DNA from 2 places in the Paenibacillus sp. cl130 genome. Region 2 is predicted to be linked to the other one. Evidence: riboswitches for the same ligand, from Rfam matches in the RefSeq annotation. Region 2 holds a riboswitch; the other holds the start of a gene.

Region 1 (3,421 bases), on a different contig from region 2:
CATTTGCTGACTGAGTTGTGTCGTAGCCCCCTGATAGGAAAAGTACCCGATAAGTACGCTAGGAATCAATAACACAGCCAAAAAAGATATTATTAATCTTGTCCTCATTAAATAAAACTGCTTGAGAAACCTGTTCCACCACGGAACTGTTTGTTTTGTTTTAGTCATAGTTATTGCTCCTCTGTGTCTGATGATCACTACATTGTTTTATTCGACAGAAACCGACGAATTTTATAGATGTAATCTTTGAGAAACGAGGAATAATTGCTTGTTTTAGACACTTTTTTCGGAAAATAGGTCTAAAGAACTATGATTTATATGAATACGAATACATAAAAAGCCAAATCAGAGATGCAAAAGCATCTTCACGATTTGGCTTGGGTGAGTCATGAAAGGGACATTGAACTGTTAATTTTTTTGCTGACGTGAAATCATAAAGAGCGTAATCCAGATGAGCATAAAACCAGTCAATTGCGCTACAGTGACAATTTGCTGAAATGCGATCCAGTTAATCACGACACCAACCATGGGAAAGCTTAATTCTGCCATCGTAGCATAAGACGCTTTGGTCGTACTTAAGCCTTTGTAATACAACAATAAGCTAAGAAGACCCGGAAGCAATGCCTGCAATAGCAGATTGATAATCACAGCTGCGCCCGCCCATGTACCGGCAGGCATATTCCATGGCGCATGCTCTACAGAGGTGAGGACAATCAGCAGAGGGAGCGCGACCATGAAGCGGAGGGAGGTTACCGTTTCATATTTCATTGAACGAAGCAAGTAACTTCCCATGACTGTCGAACCGCCCCACAGAACTGCTGCACCGAGTGCAAGTAGACTACCGACCTGGACAAAATCACGAACATGTCCGAAGGGGAGCGACCAACCGAAGGTCAGAAGATACGTCCCGAACAGAGCGACGACAATTAATAATCCAAAATGACGCGGCAACATTTCCTTCAAAATAATACGAGCTAGAATAATAGCGACCAAGGGTTGAAGCTTCTGGAGTAAGAGTACAGCATTCAAATCACCATTGCTGAGTGCCATGGTGAAAATTACGCTGGCCAGAGCCGAGCCACCCCACGAGACGAACAAAATAGCGAAAACTTGACGAAGCCGTACCGCTTTGAGCTCCTCACGATGCTTCCACAACATCGGTGTCAGAGCGAGGAAAAGCAGCACATGCTCCATTAGTACAATTTGTGTTGAGGTAAATGACTTTAACAAAATAATACGAAACAGCGGGTCTGCGCCCCACAAGGCTGCTCCAATTGCGACCAGCCAAAAACCACTTTTCATGTGGGAGCTACGATCAAAACCTTTGGATGTTAGTACAGTAGAAGATTGACTCATACTCAATTAGCTCCTTGCGAATACAGGACCGGTGGCACAAAAACCCCCGTCCATGGCGAAAGGCCATGCAAGACGGGGGTTGATCAAATAAACTTGCCGCTTTACGCAAGTTAAATGAAGTTACTGCAAAACCAATAACGCAGTATTCATCCACTTCGCGGCATGTTGATATTTCGATCTTCTTCCATCCGGACTTTACCGTCGGCTTTGGCATCTCACCAAATCAGTCCGTATCCTGTTGCCAGATACAGAGTCGCGGGCTTAGCTCCATGAGCCATACCGCCGGTTGGGAATCTCACCCTACCCCGAAGATCCTTATTCCGTTTTTAATTTCTCCTATAGGATATACCTGTTTTAGAATGAAGTCCAGTGAAAAATGTGTGTATATCGAACAATGATTTTCATCTGTTTTTTGAAAGCGCTCTACGAAATTACATATTACGAGGTAATATCCTTATACTCAATACCTCGAATCGCCGCATAAGCCACAAGCATTCCCAGTATAGAGAAGCCGATTTGCACGGGGGCAATGGAGCTAAGGGTAGCGCCGTTATTATTGGAGAAAAGCAATGCTACAATCAGGATTGAGGTCACAATGGTGGTGGGTACAGAGTATCTTCGCATCCCCATATACAGCGGAACCAGTCCCATAAAGCTGGCAGCAACGGCATTGATTAACGTCCGTGCTGATTGTTGCCCCAGTATGGAAAGAGTAAGGTTATCCGGTACAATCAAAACAAACTGGTTGAGCAGATGAATAGCAGCCGTAATGATTATTTCCGAAATAATAATGGACAAGAACGTGAACAGTAATACGACCAAGAGTTTGGCGATCATCAGCTTTTGACGATGAATCGGATACATGAACAAGATCGTAATCGATTTGGACTTAAATTCCCCGACGATAAAGCGGCATAGGAGAACGGAAGCAAACACAATAAATGTAGCTCTTACAAAATTGTCTATTAGATCCAATAGTTGAGTGTACTGTGTGAATTCAGGTATTCCTTCACTTTGACTTTCCAGCGCAATAACACAGAGCAGCCCAAGAATGCATGCATTGGCGATCAGTGCTGAACGGATATAACCCGTCAGATGAAATTTTTTCAGCTCCAACTGCATCAATTTAAGCATGGAGATCACCTCCGTTTAACAGGCGAAAAAAGTAGTCTTCCAGCGTGCTGCTTTTCTGATGAATGGAATCCACCTCTATATCATTTAAGATGAGCGTCTTCGTAATTTGTTTCTGCGGTACATTTGTATCGTAAATACGTATACTCTGTTCATTTATCACCTTTATATTATTCAGGCTCAAATGATGGGAGAGGACGTAGGCCGCCTTCTTACAATCGTTGGTCGTAAATTCGATGTATTCCGTATTGGTTTCCCGCACCTGCTCCATCGATACTTCCTCAATCAGTCGTCCGTGATTAATCACGCCTACCGTATCCGCAATCTGCTCTATTTCCGCTAAAATATGACTGGACACGAGCAGGGTCATCCCATATTCCTTGCATAACATGTGGAATAGTTGGCGGATTTCCTTGATTCCCACTGGGTCCAGACCATTAATGGGTTCATCCAAAATGAGTAGCTCTGGCTTAGTCGCAATAGCGCGGGCAATCCCGAGACGTTGTTTCATTCCTAGCGAAAAATCCTTTACCGGCTTGTCATCTGCATTTCGCAAATTCACTAATTCCAGGGCATCCCGAACAGCCTGCTTATTATAGTAGCCCATGTATTCACAATGAAGTTCGAGATTTTGCTGTGCCGTCAGCCTGTCATAAAAAATCGGGTATTCAATAATCGAACCCATCCGTCCGAGCAGATGATACGATTTTGGCGTTAATTTCTCACCGAATAATTCAATTTCACCCGATGTCGGCTTGAGTAAATTCGTAATCATTTTCATCATCGTCGTCTTGCCTGCCCCGTTAGGACCGAGAAAGCCATAGGTTTCTCCCTTGCGCACATTCATACTGACTCCCGCTACAAGTTCGTTGCCCTTCAGGGCCTTTGTCAACTGATGTGTACGTATTACGTAAGTCATGGGTGTTCTCCCTTC
Region 2 (3,421 bases):
TGGCCACTTCATTGCAGACGATATCATAATGTGAAGTAGAACCACGGATGACCGTACCCAGCGTAATTACGGCATCATATTTGCCGCTTGCAGCCATTTTTTGTGCAATCAGTGAAATTTCAAATGCACCCGGAACCCAGGCTACATCAATTTCATCTTCCTGCGCACCATGTCGTTGAAGGGCGTCAATTGCGCCGCTTAACAGCTTGCTCGTAATAAACTCATTAAATCTGCCCACCACAATACCATATTTTAAACCGTTCGATACGAGATTACCTTCTAGAAAACGTGCCATGTTTAATCAACCTCTCTTAGTTTAATTATTTAGGGACTTCGGATAATACTTCAGATTTACTTGGAACCGAGATGTATTTTTACAATGACAAACGACGACGGTAGTCCACCAAATGCTGAATACTGATCAGCTTCAATTGATGTCGCTTGGCGACCACTGCCAGATCAGGCAGGCGGGCCATTGAGCCATCTTCCTTTATAATTTCGCAAATGACCCCAGCAGGCTTGAAGCCACTGAGTCGGGCCAGATCAACAGCCGCTTCAGTGTGACCAGCACGCTGCAAGACACCACCATCGCGAGCAATCAGCGGGAACATGTGACCAGGCTTGCGGAAATCACTTCCTGTGACTGCTTCGTCTGCCAAGGCGCGTACAGTCAAGGAGCGCTCGGCCGCTGAAATACCCGTTGTTGTCTCCATATGATCTACCGATACCGTAAAGGCAGTACCGTGGAAATCTGTATTTTGCTCTACCATAGGATGCAATTCCAAAGCTTCGGCTCTTTGTCGTGTGATTGGCACACAGACCAACCCGCGACCTTCTGTAATCATGAAATTAATGACCTCAGGCGACGCTTTTTCAGCCAAAGCGATAAAATCGCCTTCATTTTCGCGCTGTTCATCATCCACTACAATAACGACTTTACCGTTTTTTAAATCCTCTAACGCTTCTTCGATGGAATCCAAACGAATCTCTTCGTCATGCTCCAACTCGCCATGCTCCATGACGTTTGCCATTGCACTTGTTTGGCTACCTCTATCCATAACACTTTCCTCCTTATGTCTTGTGCCACGAATGCTCCTAAACAGGCTTACCATTCAATATCAGGCAAAGCCGTGTTTCGCCAAATAGTCCAAACTGAGAGGAGCTTTTTCTACTCTCTCCGCCTCCGCTGCACCTCTGTAATTTAAAAGCTGTTCTACATATTTGCCCAAAATATCACATTCGATATTGACGGTATCCCCCTCACGTTTGGCTTGTAAGGCCGTTTCGGATAAAGTGTGGGGAATAATGGATACGGCAAAGGTATCTCCCGTACGCTGTGCGACTGTGAGGCTGATACCATCAATTGTGATTGACCCTTTGAGTAGAATATATTTAAATAATGTTTGATTTTTAGGCTCAACTTCGAACACAACTGCATTCTGGTCTGATGTCACCCCGCGAATCGTTCCCGTCCCGTCCACATGTCCTTGCACGATGTGTCCTCCGAACCTTCCACTCGCCGCCATTGCTCGCTCCAGATTGACTCGGCTGTCGGATCTCAACTCTTTCAGATTAGTGCTGCGAAAGGTTTCCGGCATCACATCAACCTTAAAGTCTTTCGAACCAATCCGTATCGCGGTCAGGCAAACGCCATTCACCGAGACACTGTCTCCTATTTTCAAATCGCCCAACACTACGGAACCCGAAATCCCCAGCACCATCGCTTCACCGCTTTTGGAAATAGTTTGAATGCGACCCACTTCCTCAACTAATCCGGTAAACATGCCTTCACTCCTTTCCACTACATTTCAGTTTATCCCTAATTCATCAGCTATAAGCGCAAAAAACCCCCAGTTCGGATTCAATCCGTCATGGGGGTGATGAGAGTCACATTTGTAGTATACAAGCGCAGTTCATATGCATCTTAAGACGACATGAAATCATAGGTTTGCCAATAGAAAGCATGACTGAGGATACAACCAAATACGCTCAGAACACCCATCAAAAAGAAAGCTTAAGCAAGCTATCGCCCGATGCTGTCCTACAACGAAATAAGCCGTACGCACAATTGGGTATGCTAAAAATCGGCACATGTCACGTCATGCACATGCGCTTCGTATCCTTCTCCCATCCAGACTATACTGTCGGTCCCGGATTTGCACCAGGTCCACCTTCTGCCGATCATTCAGCATCCGGGTCACGGACTAAGCCATGCTGTTTCTCACAAAAACGATCCACAAACATGTCATCACCGCCGGTGGGGAATTTCGCCCCGCCCCGAAGGATCTTGCTCTTATTTAATTGAATTAACATTAAACTTGTTACGTATATTAGCACCGACTTCTAAAAAAAGCAAGTTATCTAATAGAAGCGCCTGCTTTGGTTTTGACATATTGGCTGGAGAGTTCTTCAAACCAGGTTTTATCATTCATATGAAGCGCCAAGTCAATCAGATCGGCCAGCTCCTCGACTCCCAACTCTGTTGCATGATCAAAGGTAATTACGGCTGAAGCAACAGGTCCCCGCCCTTCCTCAGAACATGCCTCATAATCCAGTCGCACATCAACATGTCCGTCAATAAACTCGCATTTCAGAAAATAAATAATTTCACACATTAAAATGGGGCGTACTTGTGTTTCTAACACGCAATCCATCACCTTGGCAGAATAATGCTGGTTCGTCAGTGTGAATTTGTGTTCTGTCGCTGCCAGCGAGGCCCGTCCAAAATCGTCCGTAAACTTTAGTTCTACTGGCTTGATGTTCATAACCTTAGGGATCTGCTTCTTTATAATTTCGATTATTTCAACTGTATTCAGCTTAATCATTACCTGCACCTCATTGCATCTTAAAATTCAGAAGAAAACTTTTTAACGTGCCTCTTATAGGCCTCCACTCCTATATCGGAAATCATTACCTGTTTTTTTATGCTTGAACCCATAAACGACAAAAAAGATTCTTTGCGCAATAAGCGCAAAGAATCTTGATCGAACCACTACAGTAACAGCGGCTAACAATGCTAATCGATGATTATGCAAAAAACAGAATTATAGCTCTGAAATTTCATGTTTCTTTTTCAGGGTAGTCCAGCGACGCTCAATCTCCTGCTCAAAGGTAGCCAGCGTAGCCTCTTCCTTGAGAAGATGCTTCGTTTTACCCATTAATTTCAACCATTCTGCAGCTGGAATCCGTTTTCCCTTGTCTTCCGGATTATACGTAATCGTCGTACTGCCTTGCTCTATTTCGTACAAAGGAAAGAAACAGGACTCGACTGCGGCGCCCACAATGCTGGTGCCCAGTCTGTCTTCGGATTTCCAATTCAGCGGGCAGGCGCACAGGATCTTACCATAGGCCGTACCCACGTTGTTCGCATACCATTGAGCTTTGGCTGCTTTACGCAGCATATCCTGCGGATGACTTTCAG

Evidence for each region. A riboswitch is a leader RNA that binds a small molecule or an ion and turns the genes downstream of it on or off. The one in region 2 is predicted to bind FMN.
Region 1: linked by a shared signal. The riboswitch ahead of BM358_RS04805 (DMT family transporter) and the one ahead of ribE (riboflavin synthase) in region 2 are both predicted to bind FMN.

The regions. Positions count from the first base shown of each region.
Region 1 is NZ_FOYG01000001.1:1,007,718-1,011,138, reverse strand. Features, by position in the region: gene BM358_RS04810 (methyl-accepting chemotaxis protein) at 1-168, opposite strand, end outside; gene BM358_RS04805 (DMT family transporter) at 409-1,356, opposite strand; FMN riboswitch at 1,529-1,673, opposite strand; gene BM358_RS04800 (hypothetical protein) at 1,795-2,490, opposite strand; gene BM358_RS04795 (ABC transporter ATP-binding protein) at 2,483-3,406, opposite strand.
Region 2 is NZ_FOYG01000002.1:215,728-219,148, forward strand. Features, by position in the region: gene ribE (6,7-dimethyl-8-ribityllumazine synthase) at 1-295, opposite strand, end outside; gene ribB (3,4-dihydroxy-2-butanone-4-phosphate synthase) at 375-1,058, opposite strand; gene ribE (riboflavin synthase) at 1,119-1,784, opposite strand; FMN riboswitch at 2,116-2,289, opposite strand; gene BM358_RS07390 (IDEAL domain-containing protein) at 2,358-2,825, opposite strand; gene BM358_RS07395 (thiamine pyrophosphate-dependent enzyme) at 3,045-3,421, opposite strand, start outside.